2 regions of the Aliinostoc maniaoense genome follow, and region 2 is predicted to be linked to the other one. Evidence: predicted binding sites of a transcription regulator. Region 2 holds the regulator's gene; the other holds the start of a gene.

Region 1 (16,016 bases), 880 kb from region 2:
TCAACAGTCAATAGTCAATAAGTATTGGCGTAAAATCTCTCCCCCACACCCCTATACCCCTATACCCCTATACCCCTATACCCCTATACCCCTCTATACCCCTACACCCCTACACCCCCACACCCCTATACCCCCACACCCCTAATTAATATGCAAGTACCACTAGAAATTACCTATCGTAACTTAGAAAAAACAGCTGCGATCGATAACCTCATTAAAGAAAAAGTTGCAAAATTAGAGCATATTTGCAGTTATATCAATAGCTGCCATATCGCTGTAGAAAAAATACACGATCGCCCCCGTAGTGGTTCGCCCTATCGTGTCAGAATTGATATTACCGTACCACCAGGGCATGAACTCGTAGCACATAGCAATCCTGGTCAAAGTATCCAGTATGATCCTTTAGATGCCGTGATTAGAGATGCCTTTGATGCAGCCCGTCAGCAATTAGTCAAACTGACTCAAATTCAACAACAAAGCGATCGCGCCCAAAACCAAGAAGCTGCCGCCGAAATCACAGGACTAGTCACCAAACTATTCCGAGATCAAGGATACGGCTTTATCAAAAATCTAGATGGCCAAGAAATTTACTTCCACCGTAACAGCGTTCTCCATCACGACTTTGAACGCCTAGAAATTGGTACAGGTGTCCATTGTGCCATAGAAGAAGGCGAAGAAGGACTACAAGCCAGCACAGTCAAAATTGTAGATAAACCAGGTGTTCGTGCTGGTAAATCCAATCAAACCCTCATTGAACCCCCTTTAGACTGGAGAACTTAAATCAGTTATCAGTTATCAATCATGATTGAATAAATTAATTATGAATAACGAATTTAAACAAACTTCATCTCAACTTTTAGCCGCGATGCTCTCTAATCCTCACATTTATCCCCAAGTCAGTGATGAGGGAGGTTACGGTAAAATGGAACAGCAATTAATTTTAACAGCTGTAGAGATGGCAGAAATTCTCATTCAGCACATTGAAAATGCTCATCCATCAACTCAAAAAGAACTAGAGCAAAAAAATTGATAGGAAAATAGGATTCATATTTGATTTTTGCAAAAGTAAATACCTAGATATTTGTAGGGGCGGGTTAACAAACATTATTAATGATTAACTCTTGATCTTCGTGAACCCGCCCCTACCGAGTTTGATACGCACACCGCATAGGCTATTTACTAGATAGAAGTTTTTGCTAATTCACATTAGGCGTAAATGATATTTTTGAATCCGCCCCTAATACCTACCTCTGTGCATAACCTTGAATATTTTCCGGCTCAAATTGACGCAGTACACGAGTAGCTTCGCGGATTATCCCCTCATTACCATTAATAATAATTAAATATTTACCAGCGTTTAATCGGTTGCGGTAAGACAACGCATCACCACTACCAACTGTTAAACCAACTAATCTACCTACCACCCAAGCACCCAATCCACCAGATACAGCCCCTAACAAACCTGCAATAAAATGATTACCAAATGGTGTAACTTGCGGTAAGATATCGATGTTTGTTAACAAATTAAAAGCATAGCCAGCAATAAAACCAAAGGGTATAAGCCAATAAAAAAGCCGTTTTACCTGTTGACGTGCCGGTGTTTCAGGATTAATCAGACCAAATTCATCAGCACTTTCATAACCCTCACCTAAAATATTAACTTGTGATTTGGATAATCCTTGTTGTTCGAGAGCAGAGTAGGCAGCTTCTGCTGTTGTTTTTTCAGGTAAGACTGCAACAAGATAATTCATACTATTTTTAATTTGTGATGATCAAATTCGTTATGCAGTTAGCAACTGTGTAATATCAATGATTTCAAAATCAAATAAAATTTTAAAACCCAAACACATCAGTTTGAAATTTTGCATTTGTTGCTGAATGAATTTTGCAAAATTGGTGTAAAACAATTATGAATAGGTTTTTATATACTTCATTTACTCTAATATCAAACCTGACTTTTTATGTTATGTGGAAAAGCTAACGTCAAACCTAACCCCCTTCTCTACAAGGTAAGGGGGAATTTGTAGAGACGTTTCATGAAAAGTCTCTACATTAGTAGGGGAGAGGTACTCTAGCGAGTTCGCTCTTAGCGTTCTCGTAGAGTAGCCGCTCCGCGTCTTGGGAGAGGGGTTTTCCAGATACCATCAAAAGTGAGAATATCAAACAGGAAATTATTGTTGATACACCGCTACGTAACTTTCACATATCTATTGTTATGAAATAAATTGGCAATCTCTCAAGCTTGCAGATAATTGCCATAATATCCCACAGTGGTTGTTATACTAATTCCTAATACCACTGCTACTAAGCAAGATAACGATTATATTTTGCGTTTACTTCTAACTAAAGAGAGAAATTAAACACAACTATTCTGACTTTTTGTGCCATTCTCCATTATCACCCTTTTCGTAGTCACGTTTGACTGCACTCCAAGCAACTCGAAAAGCGCGTTCTTCTTCATTGTATTCTTCTTCAGCACTATTAAAAGCTGCTCGAAAAATTTCTTGGGCGTGTTGAGGTAAGTGTTGTTTGACAGAGTTTGGTAAATCTTCAATTTTCTGATAAGGCATCAATTAAACCCCTTTACTGTACTAGTAAAGAGAGTCATGCTACTTTTCGTGGTTAGTGATCAACTAATTAAAGATTTTATCGCGCCTTGATAGTGTTTTCTAGTCTGCTAAGGTACAAATTTATTTGCATCCTTCTGCGTTCATCGTGTTTAATGATTCACTCAGTAAGTTTCAGAGCAAAAATATGAAAAATTTGGTATGCGTCAGTGTGAAAAATGTTAACTATACCAAGAAATTATTCATACTGACGCACCCACGTAACTGATTGACTAATAACTAATCAGCATTGAGAATTTTTGGCACTTTAAAGAAGTCGCCTTCCTGTTCCGGCGCACTATTGAGGATTGTTTCTCTGTCAGGATATGGTTGTAATTCATCCTCTCTAGTCACATTACTAACATCAATAGCCCTTGCTGTTGGAGGTACATTACTAACATCTAACTCACTCAACTGCTCAACATAATCCAGAATACTGCCTAACTGAGTAGTAAATTGTTCCTCTTCTTCTGGAGTCAATTCTAAACGAGCGAGTAGGGCAACTTTATGAACTTGTTCTTGATCAATCATGGTTAATTTCAGCGTCAATAGTTATTAGCTAACAGTCGAAAGTTAATTATTTTTACTCTGCACTTGAGATTAGATACTTCCAGAGCAAAAAATATCCAAAATGTAGGGTGCGTCAGTATGAATAACTTCTGGGTATAGTTCTGACTTTTCACGCTATGTGGAAAAGTTAACGTGAAACCTAACCCCCAACCCCTTCCCTACAAGGGAAGGGGAGCAAGAATCAAAGTAGAGACGTTGCATGCAACGTCTCTACAGTTGCAGGCTACCGTGTACACACATCTTTGTGCTGAGTGCAAAATGTGACTTGATCCCCCCTAGCCCCCCTTAAAAAAGGGGGAACAAGAATCAAAGTCCACGCCACTTGCTACAAGTCGGCAGAGCCGCCCAACGCAGTGGCTCCCCTTTTTAAGGGGGATTTAGGGGGATCAGATGACTTGTGTGTACACCATAGACAGTTGCAGGGGAGAGGTACTCTAACAAGAAGAGCTTCGCTCTATGGAGAGGGGTTTTCCAGATACCCTAAAAAGTTAGGTTATAGTTAGTTTTTCTGAAACTGACGCACCCTACTAACCCCTAAAAGAATACGTCAATTTGCATTCTGCCAGTGGTTTTGAGCCAGTTTTGAGCTTCAATGTAGTTATTGGGGGCCATGCGAATGGCTCTAATCCAATAGTCTGCGGCTTGGTCAAACAGTGCTTCGCCAGCGTCGTTATCTCCAGCTTCCTTCGCTTTTTCGCCTTTGTAGTGATAAATTACCGCAATATTATTTAAAGCTTGGGGTAAGCGAGGATTAAGTTCAATAGCTTGGTGATAGAGTTCTAAAGCTTTGTCATGGTCGCCATTGCTGGCATAGATCAAACCCATATTGTAGAGAATAAAACCGCGATCGCTAGGATCTTCCTCTAGGGTGAGAGCTTCTTCATAGTATTCTAGTGCTTCAGCATACTCACCTTCTGCCTGGGCGGACATCCCATCTCGATAATACACAAATGCTTCTTTAGCTCTTTTGTTAGCTGGCAGTATCTTCAGGATAATATCTGCCATGACAGTAAAAGATTTATCAATAAAGTTATCGTTTTTTTGCGTTCTTGGCATATTTGCCTCTGATTGAGTATTGGGTATTGGGTATTGGGTACAAGTAATTTTTTGCTAGTCCCTAGTTTTCAGTTCTTTCAGATGCTCAATAGTTAATTTAACTGATTTGGGTGATGATTCTGCTCGTCGATGGGGATGATACATTCTCGGCTGTTGTTTTTTGGACTATTGACAAGTTTGCTTACAGGGTAAGCAGTCATGGCTGCGGCTGGATAGGGAGATAATAGGGATTGTAGTGGTTCAGGTGTCTGTAGTTCTGGATCTAGCCATAAATCATAATCTTTAGGGTCAAGAATCACTGGCATACGATCATGGATCGATTGCAATAACTCATTGGCTGCCGTTGTCAAAATTGTACAAGAGATAATTTCTTCTTGAGTGGGTGCAGTCCATTTTTCCCATAACCCTGCAAAAGCAAAGGGTTTTCCGCCTCGGAGACGAAAGTAAAATGGCTGTTTTGTGCCTTGTTGTTTTTGCCATTCATAAAAGCCATCAGCCGCGACTAAACAGCGTCGATGCTTGAAGGCGGAACGAAACGATGGTTTCTGAGCTACAGTCTCCGCTCTGGCGTTAATTAACTTTGCCCCCATGCTAGAATCTTTAGCCCATGAGGGAATTAAACCCCAACGCAACTGCTGCAATTGACGTTTGTTATTTGTAGGACTAGACAAGACGGCTGCAACCATTTGCGTAGGTGCTATGTTATATTGCGGCACTAAATGGGGAACTTCTTGTATTTGGAAAAAATCAGCTAAGGCCTGTTCTGACTGGGTTAAAGTAAATCTTCCACACATAATTTAGTTTTAAGTATTGCATCAAATTAAACATATTGAGAGCAAATTTAAAGAATATTGTTTTTATTTATTCAGATAATTAATAATCTGATAAATAAAGGCATCAAAATCACAAAACATCCTGTTTGTTAGCAATAATTTGGTAAGGTATTGTATTTTAGAGCCTAAATTTGTCACCTATTATCCATCATATTTTCTACATGGAAACATTGCGTTTGTACGATTTTTTACTTTCAGGTAACGGCTATAAGATACGTCTTTTACTAACACAAATGGGTATGCCATTTGAGAGAGTAGAGGTGAATATTTTAAAGGGAGAAAGCCGTACATCAGACTTTTTAAGTAAAAATCCTAACGGCAAAATACCAGTCTTAGAAATTTCTCCAGGAAAATATTTAGCAGAATCGAATGCTATATTATTATACCTGAGCGAAAATACAGAATTTTTACCTTACGATCGCTATTTAAAAGCCCAGGTAATGCAATGGTTATTTTTTGAGCAATACAGTCATGAACCGTATATTGCCACATCAAGATTTTGGATGTCTATTTTAGGGAAAGGACAAGAATATCGCACCGCCCTAGAAGAAAAGCGTGAGCCAGGCTACGCAGCCCTCAAAGTAATGGAAAATCATTTAAGCCAGCATCGCTTTTTTGTCGATGAGCGTTACACAATTGCTGATATCGCTTTATTTGCTTATACTCATGTTGCTGACGAAGGCGGGTTTGATTTAACACAATTTACTGCAATTCAAGCTTGGCTAGAACGAGTTAAAGCCCAACCAGGATATATCAGTATCACCCATGAACCTCAACTCTGCTTTGATTGGTAAATTGAGAATGGGGCATGGGGGAGGTAGCCGTGTGGGCGGGTTTCCCGACTTGAGCGGACTGCCGTCATTGGGCATTGGGCATTGGTAGTAATAAATAAAACTAATGAGATGATTATTCATCAATCTCAATCAATTTTTGTCGTGAAGATAAACCAGACTTAATTCTGATTTGAGATTTTGGCAGATCAAACTTGTCGGCTAGCAGTTTGATTAATTCCTCATTAGCTTTGCCGTCTACTGGTGGAGATTTTAAGTGTACAGTGAGGCTACCATCAGATTCTTCTATAATTTTTTGCTTTTTGGAGTTGGGTTTAACTTTCACCTTCTTTTGCATAACTTAATGTTGTTTAATTTTTGAGCCAAAACCAATCTAGAGGGTATCTGTGAAAAGCTCTTGAACAGGGGAGGCAGTCCGAAGACAAAAAATGTTTAGAGACGTTAAAATTAACGTCTCTAAACTTAACTTTAATTAAAGTAGACCTTGCAACCTTTGTACTAACTGGGGTGCTTGCAGAACACCTTCTATTCGGTCAACTGGTTGACCTTGTTTAAACAACATCAGTGTCGGTAGAGCTTCAATTCTGTACTGAGTTGCTAATTCTTCGTATTTTTCCGTGTCAATTTTGACAATTCGCAAACGGTTTTGTAATTGAGCATTAACTTGCTCTAAAATTGGCCCCATCATCTGACAAGGGCCACACCATTCAGCGTAAAAATCTACTAAAACAGGCACATCAGAATCAGACAGCATCTCGTCAAAACTGTTGAATTGTTTTTTAGTAGCCATGTGACACACACCAATTTTTTATTGATTAAATTCAATCTTAATGTCTGCTTTCCCAGAACGGTGTAACATTATTTTGTTTTTATTGTTGCGAAATGAATTAGCAACTGGGGTCTTCCAATAAAATGAAGGGAGCAGGGAGCAGGGGGAGACAAAAAAAAATTATAAAAATAAATTCGTTAGTTGATTCTCTGCAAGTCTCTTGGGAAAGCAATTTTTACTATCAAATGGCTTTTTGGATTTGCGATTTTAAATTACTGATCAGATGTAGGTACAAATCACCATAAAATCATTAGCGCGGTAATTGAAATTTTAAGGAATCGTTCATTCATGGCTATTGTAACTGAAAATTTAAAAGGGCAAGTAGCAGTTGTTACGGGTGCTTCACGAGGAATTGGCCGGGCGATCGCACTAGAATTAGCGGCTTATGGTGCAACTGTGGTAGTCAACTATGCTAGCTCTAGTGGTGCTGCTGATCAGGTGGTAGCAGAAATTACTAGTAATGGAGGAGAGGCGATCGCACTCCAAGCCGACGTTTCTCAAGCTGATCAGGTCGATGCCCTCATCAATGCTGTCATGGATAAGTTCAAACGCATTGATATCTTAGTCAATAATGCCGGGATCACCCGTGATACTCTACTTTTGCGGATGAAGCCAGAAGATTGGCAAGCAGTAATAGACCTGAATTTAACAGGCGTGTTTTTATGTACTCGTGCCGCCAGTAAAATCATGCTCAAGCAGCGTTCTGGCCGAATTATTAGCATTACCTCTGTGGCTGGACAAATGGGCAATCCAGGTCAGGCAAACTACAGCGCAGCTAAAGCAGGTGTGATTGGCTTTACAAAAACCGTCGCCAAAGAACTCGCATCCCGTGGGATTACCGTTAACGCCGTTGCGCCAGGTTTCATTGCCACAGACATGACTAGCGACCTCAAAGCCGATGAAATTTTGAAATTTATCCCCCTAGGTCGCTACGGTCAACCAGAAGACATTGCTGGGATGGTGCGCTTCCTCGCCGCCGACCCCGCCGCCGCTTACATTACCGGACAAGTGTTTAACGTTGATGGTGGAATGGTGATGTAATTCGTAATGGGCTGCGCCCCGCTACGCTAACGTAATTCGTAATTACAAATTTAATTACGAATTACTTAGGGACTTCCAGAAAATAAATTATCCAATTTCCGAGAAAGAATATTTTGATTTTTCCCCCTGCTCCCTGCTCCCTGCCCCCTGCCCTCCTGCTTACCACAGCGATTGTATATTTTTTTAGTTGGAAGTCCCTTAATTAGTGCGGATTCTTTGCCAGACGGTAAAAGTGAGCAGGATAATGATGCTGCTACAGGTGGTAATAATTACAGCCAAGCTCATGCCTTGGACTCTCATGGCTAACAAGTTACACAATAGGGTAATTGACCAGAGAGTAAGTGCAGCACGGCGTTGGGAAAATCCCCAGGCGAGTAAACGGTGATGTAGGTGGTCTTTACCGGGGGTACTCATCGGGTTTTTGCCTGCTAATAACCGCCGGACAAATACTTGTGTAGTGTCTAACACTGGCAACAACAGGAATAAAACTGAAGGTACGAGGGCATATATAGTATTGCGTTGTAGATTACCTAAAATACTGGTAGCTGCCAACACATAACCAAAAAAGTATGCTCCCGCATCACCCATGATGATCCTTGACGGGTGGAAGTTATGCCGTAAAAACCCTAACGCTGCACCACCCAAGGCAGCTAAAACTAGGGTGGATGCTGCACGGTTGGGAAATTGGGCGCAAACTCCTAGTAAACTCATGGCGGTAATGAAACTAATCCCACCTGCTAACCCATCCATCCCATCCATCAAGTTAACAGCGTTGGTAATCCCAACAATCCACAGCACTGTGAGCAACATTGACAAAATCCAGTCTATAGGCGTACCTAAAGTCACATCAACGCTAATGCCGTTAGCAAAAAGCAATAATGCCGTGATAATTTGCGCCCACAAGCGTACAGAGGGGGGTAATCCGAACTGATCGTCTATAAACCCGACCAAGACTAGAATTGAACCTCCCAGTAAAATAGTCAATACTTGAGCTAATACGTTCTGGAGTTCAATCGGTCGTAATAGGCTAGCTAATACCAGTGCGGCAATTACGCCTGCATAAATAGCTAAACCTCCTGCATTTGGCAAAGGTTCTCGGTTGAGTCTTCTGGCGTTGGGTTGGTCAGCCCAACCCACCCGCAAAGCAAATGTGCGTATTGTGGGAATTAAACGCCACGTTACTAACCAAGCCAAGATAAATGTAAAAACTACTGCCAACCAGCCGGAGCCGCTAGGGTTAGCAATACCAATAGCCCTAAGGGAGTTCTCTAAGTTCAGAATCATCTCCCGATTTAACCATCACTGCCAGTATCCTACATGAGCATCAAGTGTATATTACTCAATTTTTTTTGATTTTCAGACGTGATTTAGGACGTTCAAGTACTTAGCACTCTGAGCCAGTGAGTGCTAAATTGTGTAATGGAAACGCTAGAGAAAGGGAACATGGCAAAAATTATTTCGTTTGATGAAGATTCACGGCGCGCTTTGGAACGGGGTGTAAATGCCCTGGCTGATGCGGTAAAAATTACTTTGGGGCCAAAAGGTCGCAACGTACTTTTAGAAAAAAAATTTGGTATTCCCCAAATTGTCAATGACGGGATCACTGTTGCCAAAGAAATTGAGTTAGAAGATCCTTTAGAAAATACTGGTGCTAGGCTGATTCAAGAGGTAGCATCTAAAACCAAGGATGTAGCTGGTGATGGTACAACCACAGCCACCGTTTTAGTACAAGCCTTGATTAAAGAAGGTTTGAAGAACGTTGCTGCTGGTAGCAATCCTGTAAGCTTGAAGCGCGGTATCGATAAAACTATTGAGGCATTGGTAGCAGAAATTGCTAGCGTTGCCAAACCAGTAGAAGGAAGTGCGATCGCGCAAGTTGCCACTGTCTCAGCAGGTAACGACGAAGAAGTCGGTCAAATGATCGCCGAAGCAATGGAAAAAGTCACCAAAGATGGTGTCATTACCGTTGAAGAATCAAAATCTCTCACCACCGAACTAGAAGTAGTGGAAGGGATGCAGATTGATAGAGGTTACATTTCCCCCTACTTCGTCACCAACAACGACCGGATGACGGTAGAGTTTGAAAACGCCCGCATCCTGATTACCGACAAAAAAATCAACAGCATCCAAGACTTAGTACCTGTACTCGAAAAAGTTGCCCGTTTAGGTCAACCCCTGCTGATTATTGCTGAAGATGTAGAAGGAGATGCCTTAGCAACTTTAGTTGTCAACAAAGCACGGGGTGTATTAGCTGTAGCAGCAATTAAAGCTCCCGGCTTTGGTGAACGCCGCAAAGCACTGTTGCAAGATATTGCTATCCTCACTGATGGCCAAATGATTTCCGAAGAAATCGGCCTCAGCTTAGACACCGCAACTTTGGAAATGTTGGGTACTGCCCGTAAAATCACCATCGACAAAGAAAATACCACCATTGTTGCTGGTAGTTCTGCCAAACCAGAAGTACAAAAACGCATCGGTCAAATTCGTAAACAGTTGGAAGAAACTGATTCCGAATACGATAAAGAAAAACTCCAAGAACGCATTGCTAAACTCGCTGGCGGTGTAGCAGTGATTAAAGTCGGTGCAGCCACCGAAACCGAACTCAAAGACCGCAAGTTACGCATTGAAGACGCACTCAACGCGACCAAAGCGGCTGTAGAAGAAGGTATCGTTCCTGGCGGTGGTACAACCTTAATTCACTTGTCCACCAAGGTAGACGAAATTAAGAACGGCCTGGACGAAGAAGAAAAAATTGGGGCTGACATTATCAAACGTGCCTTAGAAGCACCCTTACGCCAAATCGCTGATAACGCTGGCGCAGAAGGTTCTGTCATCGTTTCCAAAGTCAGAGACAGCGCATTTAACATGGGTTACAACGCCGCTACTGGTGAATTTGAAGACTTGATTGCAGCCGGAATTATTGACCCTGCTAAAGTAGTGCGTTCCGCATTGCAAAATGCTGCATCTATTGCTGGTATGGTGTTAACTACCGAGGCGATCGTGGTAGAAAAACCAGAGAAGAAACCTGCAATGCCTGCTGATGCCGGTATGGGCGGCATGGGCGGCATGGGCGGCATGGGCGGTATGGGCGGCATGGGCGGCATGGGTATGTTCTAATATCGCGCATGGGGCATAGGGCATGGGAAACTACCCGATGATGGCAGTTGCTACAACTTTGGAAACCAAAGCAATGCACTGCCTCCCCAATGCCCAATTTGCAATTTGCAACGCTGCCGAATGATGCGCCGGGATCTCCTGCCAAAATTAATAAAAAAGTTTCTCCCTACTAGTTGCGTCAGGCTTATGCTGCCCACGCTGAAAAAGCGGGTGCAGATATTTGGATGGGTACAAAAAACCTTGGATCATGCAAATGTCGCAACTACCAGCCTATATTTACATTACCGCCCAGACAATAGCAGTTCTCTTTATATTCCCATACTGTAAATAATTCGTTTAAGGTTTCGCATTCATTAGGTACGAACTAGGAAATAAAACTTACTCTGGTAGAGGGTTTAGAACGTTGTAGATTATTTATGATGTCGAGTTGATTAACTATGATGACATTATCTATAACCAGATTCTACTGATCAAGAGTGTCCGCCGAGTTATGTGCAGAATGGAACGAATTGTAAAATTTTGTAAAGATAATTTCAAAAACTTTAGTTTCACCCTATAACTGGCAGATGCGATCACGCCACACAGCAACTTAATTACATAATTATCTTTGCGCGGTCGGAGGTATTTTAAATTTTTCACTTTTTGTTCACCGAGGGATGACAGTTATCATCATAAAGATATTAGAATTTAATTCAAGGTAATTCCCTATTAGGGACTGAAACTCTGAGCATTATTACTTATGCCTAATGTACTCTTAAAGAACGGTCAAACTGTCCAGGTTGCATTAGAAGACCTGGAACAGTTTATAGCTGAGAACAAAGACAACATAGTTGTTCAGCACGTCAAAAGACGCGGGAAACTCAGGAAAAAAGGATCTGAGTCAGAAAATGTTGCAGTTTAGCAGTAAATAGTAACTGTGACATTATAGTCTTCAGCTTGCCATTCTTCGTTCTCTAGCATTTGTTGGCTTTCAGCATAAAATACGTTACATCTTATAAAACACCTATATTCAGTTTTGGGGTCATCTTTTGGGTGAGATATATACTCAACCTCTTTGCCAAGCTCTACATACGCCCAAAGCGCACTTTGACCTCGGACTCGCCCGTCAACCCATCCATCAGTTTCAGCCTCAGAGAAGTCTTCACGCGAAACTTTAAGTCTTAAAGCCATATTTTTTTCCTTAAATAAGAAATACACATAAGCTTGGAGATTTGAGTGATTTCATGTGCTAGAAAACAATTAGATGTACTTTTTGAGAGCGTGTTTACTTTTGGGTCTAAACACAAATAAATGGGAGTTTCCCAAGATTTATTCTGAAAAGATGCTATTTCTTGGGTCATTGTTTTAGTATCTGATTGGCTTTTAATTTCATTTAAAAACGGTTATTAAATTCAAGATTAATTTCAAATTGCTTGCACCATAAACTCCTGTTTTAAAATTGTAATAAGCTGTTTTTTATATTATTCAATTTCAACATTGTTGATATTCTATCACATACTAATTAAGTGATTTATTTTAAAAATGCTAGTAACAATAAATTTGTAAAAATAGTGTATTTTCCCATAAAAGCCTACTATGTAAACATTTCATATATTTCAGATAATATAAGAATACCTGAAAATGATAGAGATTATAAAATTTAAAAAAGGAATAATTGATTTTTAGACAGTTAATATAATTGTGTCAACACTGGAAAACTATACTCAAGAATATATGTTGGGAAAATAAAAAATACAGTAAAGTCACTTTATTGAAAACCTAAACAGTTTAGTTTAAAATTTGTGTTAGCTAGGTTCTATGCCTCCTTAGCCGATTAGCCTTGACCTTTCTTTCTCAATCCAGTCAATTGTGACGTTGGCGCGGATGATTTGCACTAAGTCACGGGCAATCGGATCGCGTTTTCTGTCGGTATACACACCAAACACGACATTGGCGTGAAAGTTATGACTGTAAAGCATTGAACGACAAATTAGCCAAAAGTGCGATCGCGCTCGTCGGCAGGAAAAAGGTTTATGACGACATCTCCCTAAATGCAGCGAATGTAAGGCATTCAAGATTCGATTAACCCACAACAGCGCGATCACTCTTGCCAGATTGATTTACTATGTTTAGATAAATACCCAATATTTGTAACAAAGTTTTTATTCACGTAGCTAATCTTTCAATTAAAGATAAAAGTCTTCTGTCACGTCCAGCGTTTTTAGATGTTGATGAGAGGTGGCTAGGTGCAATTTCTAAGAGGTCGTCTTGTTCGCGTGTAAACCACTCTTTTATAAATTTTTTTACATCTTCAGAGGCTTGCTGTATTTCCTCTTCTAATGAAGGACAACCATCTAGCAGTAATATAATGTCTTCTAAGTCATGACTATAATAATAATTGCCGTTACCTCGTCCCAGAAATGCTTCAATCTTTGATGCTAAGAGATAAGGCACTGGAAATATATCTATTTCTTGTCCGCTTGGAAGTTTATGGATAATTGAATTTTTAACACCAGGTTCATACCAAGAATTAGAAAAGCCAAGTGCAGAGGAATTAGTTGGCATAATATCTATTATTAAGTTTTGATAACGCCAACGACATATCACTCTGCTTTCTATATCCTCTTCAAGCCCAATCTTGCGAAGTTCTTTAGAAAATTGATGATACTCGGCAGTAGATGTGATTTCAACAACACAATCAACATCATTAGTAGAACGTACATCACCAGAAGAAAGTTCATCAAGATAAAGCGAGATTGTTGCACCCCCTACAAAAACTATTTGTTTCTGTACATCTGCAAGTAAATTTGCAGCTTTTTCCAGCATTTGAACCGACTCATTCATTTTTGAATCAATCTCTGCTCAAGCTCTTGACTTGCAATATTCTGTTCACGCACACGACCTACTCGAATTGCATCAACTAAACTAAGCAATTCATGTAATTTTGGGTCATTTTTTACTGCGGCTGGAACAGATTTATATAAAGGGTTAATACTTAGCCCTTTAACAGTACCCTCAGGATCGCTCCAGACATAAGCACCATAGGCATCATTAGGATCAACACTAATTAAGTTTTTCAAAGGCTCGGCAGAATGTCCTGTGGGTATACCTCGACTTAAAGTACCGGGTTTTTCAGGGAACACATACTTAATCCCATGTATGAGAAATTCCAGTAAAGACCGTTTTTTGACTTTTCTAGAAGAACCATCATATAAATCGCTAGACTCAGACCGTTTTAAAGCAGCATGAACCTCAGATTGACTCATACGTAAACTGTGAGCTAGTTCACTGTAAGTCCATTCAGAATTTTGCAAGCTATGTACCTTAAGCAGAACAACAACGTCTTGAGGCTTCAACATAGTATTATCTTTCAACGCTATTGATAAACAAATGGTACAATAATATTCTATATTCGCAAATCGCAAATCGCAAATTTTGAAAACCGTTTTTAAAAATGGGTATTCGCCGAGTACGCTTCTCAGTAAAATAGGTTACTACCTATACGCACAAATTTTGCGTCGCGCATCTCAGATCAATACCTTTTAGGTTCGCTTTGATATATTTTCACAGGCCAGTCATTGCTGATGCTGATGTTGCTGATCATTATTGGCATACTTGTCACGGGTGATAGCCCATATGTCGAGTTATGTTAATATGACAACATTTGACAAATTATACAAAGAAATATTAAGTAATCCCCTAAGACTCAGCTTGATATATTTCCATGATTAAGGAGAGGTAATGGTAATACATAGTCAAAGTATTCATGAAATTACTATTAAAAAACTTAAAAACATTTCTCAGGTAAGTATTAACTTAGAAGGTTCGCCATTGATATCATTAATGGGAGTAAACGGTTGTGGAAAATCCACTATTTTATATGCTTTATGTTGTGTCTATAAACCGATAAAGGAAGAAGATGAGAACTACAAATTTTCCAGATTCTTTCCACCACATAATCACTTTAACTGGACGGGTTCATATCTATCTATCGATTATAGCTATAGTGATGATAGCCATAATTACTCTCATGTAAGAAAAGATTATCAAAAAAAAGATAGATGGGTAATTTATGCAAGGAGACCTGAAAGATATGTTAAATTTGTTGAGATTAAAACTTGTGTTCCAGTAATTGAATCTGAAAATAAAGGACAAAAAATTCAGTATACAACAGAAACACAATCAAATAGATTAGACATATTAATTCGTCAAAAAGCAGGTTACATTCTCAATAAAAATTATGATAGTTTACACGTACATACATATGAAAATAAAACTATTATTGGAGTTAAAGTTGGAGCTACACAATATTCAGCATTAACAATGGGAGCAGGAGAACAAAGAGTATTTACAATACTTGATGCTGTTTTTAGAACGCCCTATAACTCTAGTTTAATTTTAATAGATGAAATAGATTTATTATTGCATCCACAAGCTCTTAAAAACTTAATTACAGTTATTTATGAACGTGCTATCGAAAAGCATCATCAAATAATATTTACTTCTCACAACACTGAATTATTTGAATTAAAAGATAAAGTTGAATTAAGACATATTCATCAAACTGAAAAACATACAGTTTGTATGGCTAATACAACTCCAGATATTACTCGCCGTATGACTGGTAAACAGATAAAATCAATTGAAATATATGTTGAAGATAACCTTGCACAAGCAATTGTTAGCCAAATTTGTAGACTATGTGGAATTTCTAAAGATGTAGTAATTTATAAATATGGTGCTGCTACAAATGTATTTACTATCTCTGGAGGGCTAGCCCTTTCTCGTCAATCAATCGATAATGCTTTATTTGTATTAGACGGAGATGTCTTTGTTACTGAAAAAGAAAAGAAACAGCAAATCGAAAGAGTTATAACAGGTCATGGCTCAGAAATAGATAATTTGCGAGATATATTATTAACGCATTTAACGCAGTTTAATTTACCAAAAAATGCAAAACCTGAAAATTTTATTTTCAATTGTATTCGCAATATTCAAAAACAAATGGATTCTGAAAATGAAGAAATTATAACTTTAGTTTCTGATATAGTTAATGCTGGAGATCACCATAATTTAGTAAAAGTTTTAGTTGAACAGATGGGATGTTCTGAAGAAATAGGATTAAATAGTATAATTAGAGTTTTTTCTCAATCACCTGAATGGTCAACCTTTTCTGAACCAGTACAAGTTTGGT
Region 2 (16,016 bases):
CCGATCTAATATCTTGGCATTATCTGGTGTAATGGTAGACTGATTACGCTCAAAAGATATTGCCCCTAAATTAGCCGCTATTCTCTGCATACTCACTAGAGCAGATTGGTAATCTAGCTTATTTCTCACACTATCAGCTAGTAATATTTGAGCATCTTTATCAATATCCCGTTCACTTAAATACAGTAACCGAATGCGTAATGGTTCTTTAGGAATAGTAATTAATTCATAATTAATCATTTGTGCTGGTTGGGGGAGTTGCATTTCACTCAAAGCTGATTCTACTTCTTGCAAGAAACTAGATTGTAATTGAGCAATGCTAATCACAGGTTCAGGGGGTTTTTCTTCTGGTATAGGTCTTAAAAGTTCACTAGATGCGGTGGGAATTTCAATTAATTTCAGCCCTACTAATTCCGCAGGTTTTCCCAAACGAGAGGCTAACTGTTGAATAAAATTATTTTGTTCATCCGATGTATATTCTTTACTACTAAATACCTGAAGTTGCACTGTCAATTTATTATTTTTTTCGGCGGTGGAAATATTGCCAATATAAGACCTTGGTTCACCATCAGCAAAAGTTGCAAATTGCTCTTGCCATAAATCTGTAGCTGACCGACGAATGCGGTTTTCTTGTTGCTGTAGTGTAATTTCTCGCCTGAGTTGATTGAGAGATTGATTCAGGGGAAAAATAATCGCGCCAATTGTCATAAAAATGAGCAATAATCTACCTGGTAGACTGCCGATTCTTTTTAATCTTTGATATGCAGGTAATCGTTCTAAAATCCCCTGCATCCAAATACTTTCTTCATGGGTATTTCGCCATTGCCTAACTTTTTCTTTAATCTGAAGATTATCAATATGCAACCCCAAAAAAACCAACATTGCAGTAAAAGTAATTGCTACTAAGTTGGTAAAAAACAGCAAGCCGCCACCACTAGCTACCTGTAACCCCTTAATAGAATTGACACTGATGGCGATACCGATACCATAACCCACAACACATAATGGTGGCATTAAAGCCACTGCGATCGCTACCCCAGGTATGGAAGTGGCTACCCCCTTGGGTTCTTTGCAAATGGCCACAGAACCCACCGCACCAGAAAATAAAGCTACCACCAAATCTAAAATATTCGGTCGAGTTCTCGCCGCAATTTCGGCTGTCATTTCCTTAAAGGGTAAGAGAGATACTAGTATGACAGCAAAAGCGATCGCTACCGTACAACTCAACACCAGATTAAGCAACGCCCGCATTGCTAAAATCACATCACCCGTAGCTAAAGCTAGTCCATTAGCTAAAATTCCCCCCATCAACGGAGAAATCAACATCGCGCCAATAATCACGGCTGGGCTATTTAAGACTAGTCCTAGGGTAGCAATACCTGCTGCAAATAAAACCTGAATCCAATAACTGATATCTTCCAGGCTGACTGAACTGCATATATCTAGATATACTTGTTCTTTACGAGCTTGATTAACTCCCAAGTTGTCTGCAAACCAATCTCTAAACATATTTAAATTATTAGTGAGTACGACTTAAATGATTGCATGATAAATTGACACTCTATATTAGAGGATATAAAAATAAAATTTTCTATTTTGCCTGTAATAGCTTATAACTGCACTTAAAATACAAACAAAATTGATTATGAGTACAGATTTAACACAACAATGGTTAGCTGAAATTGAATCACTGCGAGAACAGCTATTAGAACAACAGCGCGATCGCAATGCAGCCTGGGAAAGTGCGGAGAAATGGCGTAAACTTTATAACACTGAATCAGAACAACGGCGCACGGATGCGGATCTCAACCGCAAAACCATCGCATCCCTAAAAGCAGAAATTCAAAAACTCAAAGGTATTGATTTAACCACATTACCCAACTCTACCACCAGAGAATCAATTCAGCAGGAAGTCGCTGCCATCAAGACTGTAGAAGACTTAAAAGCCAAAGTCGTGTCTCTAATTCAAGAACGCGATCGCCTACTACACGCATTAAAAACAGAACAAGAGAACCACGAACAAACCCGTAAGAGTCTCACCACTGCTTTAGGGGATGCTATTGATAGTCTTGCTAAGGAGCGTGGAGTAATGAGCAATAAATAATGAGTAATAAATAATACCAATTATTCAAAATTAAGCAACAGATGTAAAGCTTGAAACCCAGATGGTGTCTGACTTTCTTAATTGCGAATTGGTATTGGCAATTAATTTTGACCGAAACTCTAGGTACAATACATAAGCTTCATCCTTTTTCCTCTACATATTATGGGCAATACTTTTGGACATCTATTTCGGATCACTACTTTTGGCGAGTCTCACGGCGGAGGCGTGGGGGTTGTGATTGATGGTTGTCCTCCGCAACTGGAAATTTCGGCTGAAGAAATTCAAGTAGAGTTGGATAGAAGACGGCCAGGACAAAGTAAAATTACGACTCCCCGCAAGGAAGCAGACACTTGTGAGATTTTGTCTGGGGTGTTTGAAGGTAAAACTTTGGGGACACCAATATCAATTTTGGTGCGAAACAAAGATACTCGTCCTCAAGATTATGACGAGATGGCGCAAAAGTATCGTCCTTCCCACGCGGATGCTACCTATGATGCAAAGTATGGGATTCGTAATTGGCAAGGTGGGGGCAGGTCGTCAGCCCGTGAGACAATAGGGAGAGTAGCAGCAGGTGCGATCGCTAAAAAAATTCTCCGTCAAGTTGCCAATGTGGAAGTTATCGGTTACGTCAAGCGCATCAAGGATTTAGAGGGTGTAGTTGACCCCAATACTGTCACTTTGGATGAAGTTGAAAGCAATATTGTGCGCTGTCCTGATGGCGATTGCGCGCAAAAAATGATTGAATTAATTGAGCAAACTGGTAGACAAGGTGATTCTATCGGTGGTGTTGTGGAATGTGTAGCGCGCAATGTCCCCAAAGGTTTGGGTGAGCCTGTATTTGACAAATTAGAGGCTGATATTGCTAAAGCTGTGATGTCTCTCCCCGCTAGCAAAGGCTTTGAAATTGGTTCAGGTTTTGCAGGGACACTATTAACAGGAATTGAACATAACGACGAATTTTATATAGATGAAAATGGGGAAATTCGCACCGTAACTAATCGTTCTGGTGGGATTCAAGGCGGTATTTCTAATGGGGAAAATATCATTTTGCGGGTGGCATTTAAGCCTACAGCTACCATTAGAAAAGAGCAAAAAACGGTAACACGAGAGGGTGAAGAAACATTATTAGCAGCGAAGGGAAGACATGATCCTTGTGTTTTACCCCGTGCAGTTCCAATGGTAGAGGCGATGGTGGCGTTGGTGTTGTGCGATCATTTGTTACGCCAACATGGTCAGTGTAAGGTGCTGTGATTTTATCCGTATAATTGCTGTAAAGCTTGATTTGTATGGGGTGAGTGTGTGACTCGCCCTTTTTTAGTGAATTTGTTATAGTAGCGAATAATACCATTAAAACGTGCGATCGCATCTACTATATGAACCAAGAATCTGAAAATCGGCTTAAACATTTCGCTACACTCAAATCTAAATATCAAGCTACTCATTATCAAGATTCCTCACCCTCTAGTCTGCTATATCTCATCTTACGAAAAGTGGACTTAGGAATTGAAGTAACTGAATTGGAATTATCGTGGTTGAGAGAAAATAAGCTTTTTGCAACTATTAAAATACTTGCTCAAAATCATAAATCTAAATTAGACGAATTAAGAAAACTAGAAGATGAGTTTGAATTGTTAAAATCTGAATATCAAGTATCTAAAAAAAATCAAGCATTTAAAAATATTTCTACTACTCTTTATCCCATTCTTTGGAAACTTAATTCTGAAAAATCACTGGCTAATTCAGAGATTGAATGGCTAAAAAATCATCAGCTTGGTTCGACAATTGCTCTTGCTCATAAGATGGAATTGGAAAAGCATTTTTTGAACCTGAAGGAAAAATATAAAGCCACTCAATATGAAGGCTCATCACCTAATAGTCCACTGTATAAAATTCTTAAAAAGCTAGAGAATCAGCAAGTGCTCAGCTATCCTGAATTGGACTGGTTGAAGAAAAAAGAACTATTTGAAACAGTCAAAATTTTTGAGCAACAAGAAGCAGAAAGGCAAACAAAATTTATTCAACTAAAAATAAAATATCACGCCAACGACTATCCAATTGATTCTCTTTCTAGTCACCTATACCCAATATTACAAAAGCTTGAGCAAGGTGAAAGATTAATGGACAAAGAATTAAAATGGCTAGAAAAGCAAGGACTTACTGAAACAGTTACCATTGCTCAAGAATTGGCACAAATACAAGAATTTGCAAATTTAAAAATTAAGTATAAAGCAAATCAATACGCCGATTCATCGCCTAAGAGTCATTTATATAAAGTTCTCCAAAGACTTGAATTAGGGAATTATTTATCTGAGCAAGATATTAACTTCCTCAAAAAACGCCAACTGACTGAGACTATAAAATTTGCGGATGAACAATACGCCTCTAGCTTAAAATCTAAGATAAATCTAGAAGAATTACTGAATAATTCAGAACTTGAATGGCTGAAGCTTCATGGATATGAGGATATTATTAAATTAGCACAACAGAAGCACTTTAATGTTCTTAAAAAGAAATATGGATTGATAGATCCTAATTTACCAATGCAGCCATTTTATACAATTATGTTGAAACTGGAAAATCAGGAACGTCTTGATCCGATTTTAGTGGCTCAACTAATCGAACAAAATATGTTGTCTCGTGACGGTTTGATTGCAATTGCACATTACAGACTAGAAGCAGAATTTTATGCACAGGAAATGAAGCGTACTGGAAATAAATGGAATATCCCCACAGCTAGTAGTTATTGGCGTAAAGCGAATGAGTCTAAGCAAGCATTGAGAATTACTAATTTAGACTTAGTAAAAATTAGAGAAAATAAGCTTAAGTCAGCGATTTTAGTAACTAGAGGTGCAGCTTTCAGAGATCAGGATAACTTAGCTGATGCAGAGAGTTGTGCAAGAAATGCTATCGAGTATCAACCTGATGCTCATCAACCTTACACTTTAATGGGTGCTATCTGTTATGATAGAGATGAATATAAAGAAGGTGATTATTGGTTTGAAAAAGCTATAGAAAGAGGTGCTGACGCTGAAGATATAGATTATGAAATAAAACGAGTTTTCAGAATTACAAAAGATGATAATAAACGACATGAAGCCGCAGAATATCTGTTGAAAAAAGATGCAAAACGCTATTCATGGGCTAAATCTTATCTCAAAAAATCGCAAGATAAAAGCAAATAAACTGGAGTGCATCGCCTAAAGTTTAACACATGACTAGATTTATTCACGACCAGTTTGCAAAAGATTATTTAGAAGAAATACTCACTCCCTACGGTGAAGTTCAAGCAGCGCGACGAGTAGCAGGGGAAGTTAGAGAAATTGATGTTTATTTCATCCCCAAATCACAACCAAGCACTATTCCTGAAACCTTCGGATTATTATCACAATTTACTACTACACCTGCATTATTTGAACCTTTCCGTAACGCTGCATCTATTACAGAAATTTGCGATTGTCTTTTAAAATTACTAGAGGTGCGGGGAGATTTACAACGACAAGCAAATCGTAATAACACACGCCTGCTTGAACCTGACTTACCAAAATTATGGATTCTCACCCCCACCGCATCAGCACCACTTTTATCAGGATTTGGTGCTACTCTACAAGCTGACGAATTACCTGGAGTTTATTTCCTTCCAGAACATTTACGTACAGCTATCATCGCAATTCATCAGTTACCTATTATTCCTGAAACGTTGTGGTTGCGAATCATTGGTAGAGGAAATGTCCAAAAACGAGCGATAGATGAACTAGAATCACTGAATCCTGATAATCTTTTTCGCCAAGCAGCGTTAGAATTACTATACAACTTGCGACAGAATTTACAATTAACTCAAACTCAAGATGAAGATGATAGGGAGTTAGTTATGCGGTTAGCACCACTTTATCAACAAGACCGAGAACAGGCAATGCAAGAAGGTGAAGAAAGAGGGATTCAACAAGGGGAAAGATTGGTAGTAGAAAATTTACTCAAAGTTCGCTTTGGTGAATTAGATAATGAACTGCAAGCCATTATTCAACCTTTATTAGCATTGAATGCGGAGGAATTTACCCCTTTACTTTTACAATTATCTCGTGAAGAATTAATTGCTAGATTTCGCCAATAATGCTGGTTTAACTGGGATAATGGAGAGTTAAAAGTATTATCATAATTCTAGCGATCGCCTGTCTCAATACCTCTCTAAAAAACTATCATATTGTTATCTGAAAATGAAGGTACTTTTGAGTATCTTCTTTATTGTTTGTATACAATCTATCTCTAATATTATATGAATTTTATCACAATTTTAGGATTATCAGCCGCTATATTAACCACCATTGCTTTCTTACCACAAGTGTTGCAAACATGGCGCACAAAATCAGCAAAAGATGTTTCTTACCTCATGCTGATTACATTTATGAGTGGTCTTTTTTTATGGTTACTATATGGAATTTATCTGCAAGCTTGGCCGATTATTTTTGCTAACGGCACAACTTTGGCTCTCAACTTTGTAATTCTATGGCTTAAAATTAAATATAGATAATATTTTGAAACGCAGAGGTACGCAAAGTAAAGCGCAGAGAGAAGTATGAGCGGCGGCTTCCACCGATCATAACTTCGGTGGGTACACAGAGATTTGTACCTCAGTAGACTAGGAAACGCTATATTGTTATCAAAACATCTTCTAACCCCAACCCTGTTACCTGATTTAATTAAGCACCTGTGACATCTTCTTTATTTACTGCTGAACGCCTGTTATTTACTCCTGCTACACCAGAAACCAACGCCATACCATTGATATTCGCTTTCCCAAATGAGTATACAGTAGGTATCACTAGCTTGGGCTATCAGGTAGTCTGGGCAACTTTGGCAATGCGTAATGATGTGGAGGTGAGTCGTTTATTTACTGATATTTCGGAATCACTTCCTAGAAATCCAGAAATTGTCGGATTTTCGATTTCTTGGGAATTAGATTATGTGAATATTTTAAATTTGTTGGAATCTTTAGAAGTCCCCATTCGCGCCATTAATCGTGATGATTCTCACCCTATTGTTTTCGGTGGTGGCCCAGTTCTCACTGCTAACCCTGAGCCTTTTGCTGATTTTTTTGATGTAATTTTATTAGGGGATGGGGAAAATTTATTAGGGAATTTTATAGAAGCTTATAAAGAGGTGAGAAATGCTTCTAGACAAACTCAATTGCAAGCACTTGCACAAGTCCCAGGAATTTATGTGCCGAGTTTGTATGCAGTGGAGTATCAAGAAATAGACGGGGAAATTAGTTCTATTCAACCAATTTACTCAGAAATTCCCGCCGTAGTGCAGAAGCAAACTTATCGGGGAAATACTCTCTCAGCCTCAACTGTCGTGACTGAAAAAGCGGCTTGGGAAAATATTTTTATGGTGGAAGTGGTGCGGAGTTGTCCAGAAATGTGCCGCTTTTGTTTAGCTAGTTATTTAACTTTACCTTTTAGAACGGCGAGTTTAGAAGGTTCTTTAATTCCCGCCATTGAAAAAGGTTTACAAGTTACAAATCGCTTGGGTTTATTGGGTGCTTCTGTTACACAACATCCAGAATTTGAAAATCTATTAGATTATATTAGTCAGCCAAAATATGATGATGTGCGGCTGAGTATTGCCTCAGTTAGAACTAATACGGTGACAGAACAGTTAGCGAAAACTTTGACGAAACGAGACACGCGATCGCTTACCATAGCTGTAGAGAGTGGTTCGGCAAAAGTCCGCCAAATCATCAATAAAAAGCTGCATAACGACGAAATTATCCAAGCAGCCATCAATGCCAAAGCTGGCGGCTTGACAGGCTTAAAACTCTACGGCATGGTAGGTATTCCAGGGGAAGAACCAGCAGATTTAGACGCAACAGTAGCAATGATGCGGAGTATAAAAAAAGCCGCACCGGGACTACGCCTCACCTTTGGCTGTAGTACATTTGTACCAAAATCCCATACACCGTTTCAATGGTTTGGGGTAAATCGTCAAGCAGAAAAGCGGTTGCAGTGGTTACAAAAACAACTTAAACCCCAGGGTATAGATTTTCGCCCAGAAAGCTATAATTGGTCGATTATACAAGCTTTGATATCGAGAGGCGATCGCAGAATTTCCCAACTTCTCGAACTTACCCGCAACTTCGGCGACACCTTGGGAAGCTACAAGCGCGCTTTTAAGGAACTAAAGGGTAAAATTCCCGATTTAGATTACTACGTCCATAATAATTGGTCACATCAGCAGATATTACCCTGGAGTCACTTGCAAGGGCCTCTGCCACAGTCTACACTACTAAAGCATTTGGCTGAAGCTACCAGTCATGGCAATTTTGAATTAAATTGACACTCAACAAATGAATGCAAAACACAGCTGAATTTTATTGTGCTTACTGCGGTGAACCCAACTTAACATTTATTGACTTAAGTGCTGGGGGACAGCAATCTTATGTTGAAGATTGCCAAGTTTGTTGTCGTCCTAATATCTTATATATTCGAGTGGATGAAGATACGCTAGAAATTGAAATTGATACCGAGTACGAAGGCTAAATTGTAGGTTTTCCTTTCCATGCTGCACTTTCAACATTCCTCAGTCATTAACGCGCCAGTGGAAGTAGTTTGGCAATTCCACGAAAGATCAGATATATTACAGCTACTAACCCCACCTTGGCAACCCTTGCAAGTAGTTCGCCGTGAGGGAGGGTTAACTGTAGGCGCAATTACAGAATTTCGTTTGTTTCTCGGAGTTTTACCCCTAACTTGGTTAGCGCGTCACACTGAATACGAAAAAAATCAATACTTTACTGATGTCCAGATATCTGGGCCTTTTGATTCTTGGATACATCGCCATATATTTCAACCAGAAGGGAACAAAACTAAACTGACTGATGATATTTCCTATGTTATGCCTGGAGGGGACACTGTAGAATTTCTAGGTGGTTGGTTAGTACAAGCCCAATTAGAAGCTATGTTCCGCTATCGCCATTTTGTGACTAAGCGCGAGTGTGAATCAAGGTAGTAGTGTGTCTTTCCCCTACACCCCTACACCCTTACCTCTTTTTCCTCATCAACCCTAGCAGCGCGAGACAACCAAACTTGACGAAAATCTGCTTTCATTGGTAGTTCTGTGAGCAAGTCTTGCACAGATTCTAATTGCCATGCTAGGGGTGAACTGGGTAATATTTTTGGTGCTGCTATGGCATAATTTAAGACTGCTTCCATTAATGCTGCCGCTTCAATTATCGGTTGTGAATCTATCCATGCTGGAAAAATCCGCGCTTCAAAAGTATGTTTTTCAGGAATTTGATGAATGAGATTTTTGAGATTAAAATCACAGTATTTTGTTAACTGTAATTGAACAAGATATTCTCTGGCTTCACACCAAGATAATTCACAAAAATCAGGTGCATTAACTAACATCAATAAATCTTCATCCCATGTTCCTAAACGTCTACATTTAGGATTAGTACCTACAAGCCGTTTTAAATTTTCCCCGTGAGTCCATAAAAGGTTAACTAAGTTAGCAAAAACCCTAGTAGAACATAAAGGTGCAGCATCAAAGTGGATGTGAGTTGCACCCTCAACGGGAATTGTAAACCCTAGAGAACGTGCTGATGCTAAGAGACTTTCTAGACGTTGGAGATAGTTGGTATCAATAGGTGGGGTAATGAGTTCACAAGGACGTTCTCTTTCTCCTGGAAGGGGGGCTGCGATCGCAATCGGATTACCGATATAATCAGCTATACGTATCATTCCCCCTTCTCCTGGTTCTAAATCAGTAGCAAATAGACTAGCAATTGGCTGAAGAACTTTATCTAAGGGAGCAGCCGCATCAGCATTACAGGTGATTAAATTTAGTAATCTCATATCATCGCTCACAATGCGATACCATCCAGGCTGGGGTGCTGCGGTTTTATCTAAGTCTTCTTGTAGAGTTAAATCGTCTACACATCGCGCTACCAAATCTCCTTGCTGATTAATCACCTCAAACCCCAAGGTAAGATTATGGAATAAAGGAGTTCCGGGTACATGACTCGGTTCAGACTGGGGGTAAAATATGCGACGCACTAAACCGTGATGTTGCTGGGATATTAGTTTTGCTAAATCCTCTCGGCTGAGTTTCTTCGGTGCGATTAACTCAATTTCAAAGCCAATTTTCCAGTTTAATTCAGACATAATTTTCTATAAAATTAGGGTGCAGCAAGCACCCTATGGTTATTTAAAAATATCGGCGTTGCATAATTGCGGGATGATTTACTGCACTTAGAGAGAATGAGTAGGCGGAATATTAGGCCTCTTGCACAAATAATTGAACAATCCTAATACATAATTTCAAGAGTTATTTTCCTGCGTTCTTCTTTGCGCCTTTGCGCCTTTGCGTGAGCTTTTAAAAAATCTTGTTAGCAACACCAAAGTATTGATGCAATAAGTCTATTGGGTAGATCCAAAATATCATCCTCCAAGTGACGCAATTACGTACCAGCAAAATTATAGAAGCAACACTTTTTTCTTCCCCTATACCCTTACACCCCTACACCCCTGAATTTCTTGAGAGCTAATTTATCTATTCTGAGAACGAGCGTATTGTAAAGCTTGTTCGATGATTTCATCGTTACCCAAAATTAAATTGCGTTCGATGCGGAGTTTAGCATCTATAGGGGATCTTTCTCCCCAAAATTTCGCCAGTGCGGCAGCATCATTATAGTTGTATCTTGATTCTATATATAATTTGTAGGGACTAGCATCACCAGGACGCGATCGTCTGACGGAGCGGAGTGCTTGCAGCCTAGCATCTACAAGAAACTGTTCTAAAATAGCAATGTCTGCTGGCCCCCAAAGGATTTTTCTACCCATTCTGGCTTTTGCATCTTCTACAGTTTCTCCCCAGAAATCTGCTAAAACACGGGCATCCCAATAGTCGTATTGGCTATTAAAGAAAGCTTGTAATTCTTTATCTTTTACGTTTTTATTTGCTGATTTTGTGGAGGAGTTCAGCAGTTGATTATGGGAGTTTACAGTTATTTCTTGAGCTAAAACTGTATTAATGGCAGTGCCAAAAGAGCCTACAAATATGCCTAATAATAATAAGAAAATCCGCAGATTATATTTCATATTGCTTACCTATGGACGCGAGTAGTAATAACTGTTAAATGGCAAAATTTCCCTCTACACAAAAGCTATAAGTTCTTTTGTGTGAAATCTTACCTTTTGAGGTTATTAATTGATACTCATTGAAAGTGAACTATTCCAGAAAATTAAGGACTAAAGTCCTAACTACGAGCCTTTAATGGTAGTTCAATTTGAGATGGTTCTTGTGAGAGTGTAACTGTTTCTTGGAGAGGAGGACGCACACACAAATAAATCAACGCGCCAAAGAGGGGAATTACAGCGAATAACCAGAACCATTGCTGATTGTTCCAATTGCGACGCGCCATATCATCACCCAATAATACTGGAAATAATAGACAAAGTAGGCAGAAATCTAAACTCATGACATGGATAAAGCGGCTAGTTTGCCATTGTTGGGCAAAATTAGTCCAATCACCTGTACTTACACCATAGATTACTAGAATTGCTGCTGCTACGGTGAGAAAAATACCAGTAAGGCGAGAGTCTAGCAATTTAATCAAGGCGTTCTTTTTGCCAGTAAATTGGGGATTTGGTTGTCGTAAAGCTAAATAAGGTAAGAGTGCAAATGCACCGACACCAAAAGACGCAGCCGCAAACGGCCAAGCTGGTATTTTTTGCCCTCTCCCGTCAGTAAATAACACTGCACTGTAAACCATAGGCCAAATGCCCATGAGGTTAAATAAGGCTATGACTAAGGGATTTATACCTTGCCACTGACCGATAGACAAGTTTTTGATTAACTCAAAAGTATCGGGATTATCAGGCGGTGCGAAGATAAAAGCATAAACGATGAACCCTAACCACAGCACCCCAAAGGCAATTTTTTTGACCATGATTTATGTAATTAACTCAAAGCTTCTGAGAGGTAATCAGCAGCCGCAGCCACAACTGCGATCGCATTTTCGTAATCTAGGCGTGTCGGCCCTAAAACTCCCACACTCCCTAACGGAACTGCACCCCGGCGATAGGTGGACGAAATCAAAGTACAAGTCTGAATTGGTTCGAGGGGGTTTTCTGTGCCAATTCGGACTGTGACTTTTGGTTTGGTGATTTCTTCTTCTGGTTCTTCAAAGATTAGTGGCCAAAGCTGTTCCTGTTCTTCTTCCAGTAGGTGGAGAATTGTCTGCACTTGCTGGAGTTGGGAAAATTCCGGCTGACGCAAAACTTCCGCCACACCCCGCACCATAATCTGAGTAGCCGTTGGTGCAACAGTCCGCCGCGCCAATTCAGCTACAGAATTAGTCAAAAATTCGCCATACAATTGAAATTCCCGATCTAACTCACTCCAATCTAAATTGCTAATTTCTAGCAGACTTTGACCCCGCAAATGGCTATTGAGGAAATTAGAAACAATCTGCAACTCCCGATCAATTACTTCTGCATCGGGTTTGGTTTCTGTTCTGCTTGGGGGTAAATCCATCAGCTTGGAATGGGTTTCATAAGCATCCGTCACCAAAATTAGCATGATACGTCCAGCTTCTATCTGCATCAATTGCAGATGTCGCACGGTTGCTGTATTATTTTGCGGCATCGTAATCAAGCTAATACACCCACTCAAGCTAGCTAAAATCTGCGCTGCGCCTTGTAGGAGGATTTCCATACTCCAATCTTCCCATTGCAGACGCTGTTGTAAAGCCAGTTCTACATTCTTCGCTAAAGAATCTGTGCGCGTAGCATCTTGTAGAGAGGGTGTAATGAACTGGTCAACATAAATGCGATAACCTGAGTCAGACGGTACTCTGCCGGCGGAGGTATGTGGCTGGTAGAGTAACCCAGACTTTTCCAGGACACCCATTACATTACGAATGGTAGCTGAACTCACGCCCAGGTCATACTCATCGACCAAAGCTTTTGAACCCACCGGTTCGGCCGTAGCTATGTAATGACGTACCGTTGCCCAAAGTATATGCTGCTGTCGATTTGTCAACTGGACTTGCATAGGATATGTTTGTGGGAAAGCAGATTTTAATCAGGTTTTAAAAAAACTTTTGAAATTGAATGTAAAAAAAATTTAAAATTGGCTAATTTAATTAGCGAAATATTTACTTCTATTTTAGTAGCTAACGTGAAAGTATTCAGGTGCTATTTGGTCTAGCACACTTCTAGCTCAAAAAGCTTTAATTCAAACTAAATATTGATATTTTTCAGTATTATTCTATAGATTAATCAAGCAAATTGTATTTTTGGATACGTATTTTTTCGGTTATTGGGCATGGGGCATGGGGCATGGGGAATTGGGAATTGGGCATAGGGAATTGGGCATGGGGTAGACAAGGTAGACAAGGTAGACAAGGTAGAATTTATTTCCCCCCTACACCCTTACACCCCTACACCCCTACACCCTCACACCCTTCAATACTGCGGAATAGAACGATCAACCACGATAGAATAGGCATCAATCCCGCCGGCAATATTTTTTACGTTCGTAAAGCCTTGAGCTAGTAACCACTGACACATTTGGGCAGAACGCATACCGTGATGACATAGCACCAGGGTTTCGGCATCAGGATTGAACATAGCGGGGATTTCCTGTGACCACTGAGTAAATTCACTTAGTGGAAGGTTCACAAAACCTGGAATTTTTGCCAGTGCTAATTCTTGGGGTTCACGTACATCTATTAACTGAATATTTGCATCATTAGTAGCTAGACGTTGTGCGAGTTCTTCTACACTAATTTGAGTAATGGGTTGACCTGAAATATTCCCTGTCATGTCGTTTTATTTAACAATCCTATATTATTCATGTTGACAGAAAACGTGGGGATTGGGGACTGGGGAGGCAGGGGAGCAGGGAGCAGGGGGTGTAGGGGTGTAGGGGTGTAGGGGGAAATAAATTCTACCTTGTCTACCTTGTCCACCTTGTCTACCCCATGCCCCATGCCCCATGCCCCATGCCCCATGCCCCATGCCCCATGCCCAATTCCCAATTCCCAATTCTGTAAACCTTCGTGCTAGATAGGTCTATTGTGAATACACAACGTTCATTTTCTGGTTTTATCGTAGCTGGTGCGATCGCATTGGTGATAGCAGCGATCGCAGCTGGTTACTGGTTTTTTACTAAAACTCCAGTCAGTTTGATTGCTTCTAGTTCTACTTCTGAGTCTGGTGCTGCTATCTTTGTGTCTAAACTTGCACCTGTTACAGTATCTTTACTGGTAAATCCTGACCGTTTACAGGCTTGGGAAAGTTCGGGGGAATTATCTAAAATTAAAACTGGTTTATTAGCCAATACTGGTCTAGATTATCGCCAAGATATTCAACCCTGGCTAGGAAATGAAATTACTCTGGCTGTCACTACCCAAGATATTGATCGTGATCCTGAAAATGGTCAGCAATCAGGCTATTTAATGGCTCTAGCTACAGAAAAACCAGAAGCCAGCCGGGAGTTTGTCGATTTATTATTCTCCAAGCGGGTGTTAGCGGGAGCAAATCTGGCTACGGAGGAGTATAACGGTGCTAGGTTGATTTATGATGACGCACAACCCCAGCAAGAACCTCTAGCGGGTACGGTGGTGGATAACTTTGTCTTATTTGCCAATGATGTTCGAGTGCTGCGGGATGCAATTAATAATGTGCAAGCACCTGACTTAAATTTGACTAGTTCTCCCCGATACCAAAAAGCTATGGAACAATTGCCAAAGGGTGCTGTGGCGGTGACTTTCTTTAATCTCCCCACTTTGGCGCAATGGCAAGGTTTAGAACTACCAGAACCGATTTACGATAGTCAAGTTATTGCTCTGACGTTAAACCCCAAGGGTGTGTTAGCAGAAACTAGTTTTCTCGCTACCTCTGAAGTTACGCCAGTATCTTCCCCATTGTCCCAACCTGTAGGGGCATTGCAATACATTCCCCCATCCGCAGGTGTGGTGATTGCTGGTTCTCATTTAGATCATTTGGGTGACAGCGATTTAGACAAACTCTGGACACAAGCTAAAACAGCCATCTCCGGTTCAGGAACAGATGTAATTTCCCGGTTAGAACAACCTTTATTAGCGATTCAAAAAGCTTGGGGGATGAACTTGGGAGAGGATGTATTTAGCTGGGTGCAAGGGGAATATGCACTGGGATTAATTGCCCGTGGTGGTAAAACTGCGCCTGGTTGGGTGTTTGTGGTGGAAAAACAAGATAGTATTGCAGATGGAATTACACGTTTAGATGCGATCGCTTCTTCCCAAGGACTCAACACTAATTCTCTGCGTTTGGATCAGCAAAAAGTCACCGCCTGGACAGAATTAATCGCCAACACTAAAAAATCTGCGGAGCAAACTCAACCCTCATTTACTGTAGAAGCTAAGGTTAAGGGTATACATACAACATTAGGAAATTACGAAGTCTTTACCTCTGATTTAGAAACAATTAACGAAGTTTTTACCAATCAGAGTGACTCTATCCTCAAAAACCGTGACTTTCAAAACAGTCTAGCGGTGATTCCTGAACCCAATCAAGGTTATGTGTATCTTGACTGGAATAAAAGTCACAATTTGTTAGAGCGGCAGTTACCTATTCTTAAGCTGTTGGAAGTGCTTGGTAAACCGTTTTTTAATCAACTGCGATCGCTTACTTTTAGCAGTTATGGTAGTGACACAGAAACGCTCAAAGGTGCGGTTTTCCTAGAACTCAATCCCTAGAAACTATAGCTCAGATGATGCAAATAACCGCGAACTAGCATCAATACATGATTAGTTCCGCATCATAATTTAAATTTACAATTTCTTTAAAAAAATTCAATGTGGCACATGAAAATGTGTCACATTTTTATAGAATTTCAGCGAAAATTTTTAACTAAAATATGTATATAC

What was found. Region 2 encodes HrcA, which represses chaperone genes, less so after heat shock. Its sites were predicted from a motif close to TTAGCACTCNNGANTCNNGAGTGCTAA; they were not measured.
Region 1: the regulator HrcA is predicted to act here: its motif matches at 9,111-9,137, upstream of groL (chaperonin GroEL).

Annotation. Positions count from the first base shown of each region.
Region 1 covers NZ_CP187952.1:6,213,266-6,229,281, reverse strand. The annotation lists gene ACPZ3T_RS27355 (phosphoribosyltransferase) at 1-14, shown strand, start outside; gene ACPZ3T_RS27350 (HPF/RaiA family ribosome-associated protein) at 151-780, shown strand; gene ACPZ3T_RS27345 (hypothetical protein) at 821-1,030, shown strand; gene ACPZ3T_RS27340 (hypothetical protein) at 1,245-1,751, opposite strand; gene ACPZ3T_RS27335 (ChaB family protein) at 2,367-2,570, opposite strand; gene gatC (Asp-tRNA(Asn)/Glu-tRNA(Gln) amidotransferase subunit GatC) at 2,847-3,137, opposite strand; gene ACPZ3T_RS27325 (photosystem I assembly protein Ycf3) at 3,711-4,232, opposite strand; gene ACPZ3T_RS27320 (SOS response-associated peptidase) at 4,325-5,026, opposite strand; gene ACPZ3T_RS27315 (glutathione S-transferase family protein) at 5,227-5,859, shown strand; gene ACPZ3T_RS27310 (DUF167 domain-containing protein) at 5,972-6,193, opposite strand; gene trxA (thioredoxin) at 6,329-6,646, opposite strand; gene fabG (3-oxoacyl-[acyl-carrier-protein] reductase) at 6,974-7,726, shown strand; gene ACPZ3T_RS27295 (MraY family glycosyltransferase) at 7,925-9,004, opposite strand; gene groL (chaperonin GroEL) at 9,170-10,843, shown strand; gene ACPZ3T_RS27285 (hypothetical protein) at 11,741-12,013, opposite strand; gene ACPZ3T_RS27280 (hypothetical protein) at 12,649-12,897, opposite strand; gene ACPZ3T_RS27275 (hypothetical protein) at 12,989-13,666, opposite strand; gene ACPZ3T_RS27270 (hypothetical protein) at 13,663-14,181, opposite strand; gene ACPZ3T_RS27265 (AAA family ATPase) at 14,564-16,016, shown strand, end outside.
Region 2 covers NZ_CP187952.1:5,332,093-5,348,108, reverse strand. The annotation lists gene ACPZ3T_RS23355 (DUF389 domain-containing protein) at 1-1,509, opposite strand, end outside; gene ACPZ3T_RS23350 (hypothetical protein) at 1,646-2,104, shown strand; gene aroC (chorismate synthase) at 2,267-3,355, shown strand; gene ACPZ3T_RS23340 (hypothetical protein) at 3,358-3,510, opposite strand; gene ACPZ3T_RS23335 (hypothetical protein) at 3,622-5,286, shown strand; gene ACPZ3T_RS23330 (RpnC/YadD family protein) at 5,316-6,212, shown strand; gene ACPZ3T_RS23325 (SemiSWEET family sugar transporter) at 6,375-6,629, shown strand; gene ACPZ3T_RS23320 (B12-binding domain-containing radical SAM protein) at 6,809-8,434, shown strand; gene ACPZ3T_RS23315 (CPXCG motif-containing cysteine-rich protein) at 8,449-8,637, shown strand; gene ACPZ3T_RS23310 (SRPBCC family protein) at 8,657-9,106, shown strand; gene ACPZ3T_RS23305 (amidoligase family protein) at 9,130-10,263, opposite strand; gene ACPZ3T_RS23300 (hypothetical protein) at 10,648-11,199, opposite strand; gene ACPZ3T_RS23295 (DUF2834 domain-containing protein) at 11,358-12,050, opposite strand; gene hrcA (heat-inducible transcriptional repressor HrcA) at 12,062-13,156, opposite strand; gene ACPZ3T_RS23285 (hypothetical protein) at 13,384-13,509, opposite strand; gene ACPZ3T_RS23280 (rhodanese-like domain-containing protein) at 13,570-13,929, opposite strand; gene ACPZ3T_RS23275 (DUF3352 domain-containing protein) at 14,184-15,845, shown strand.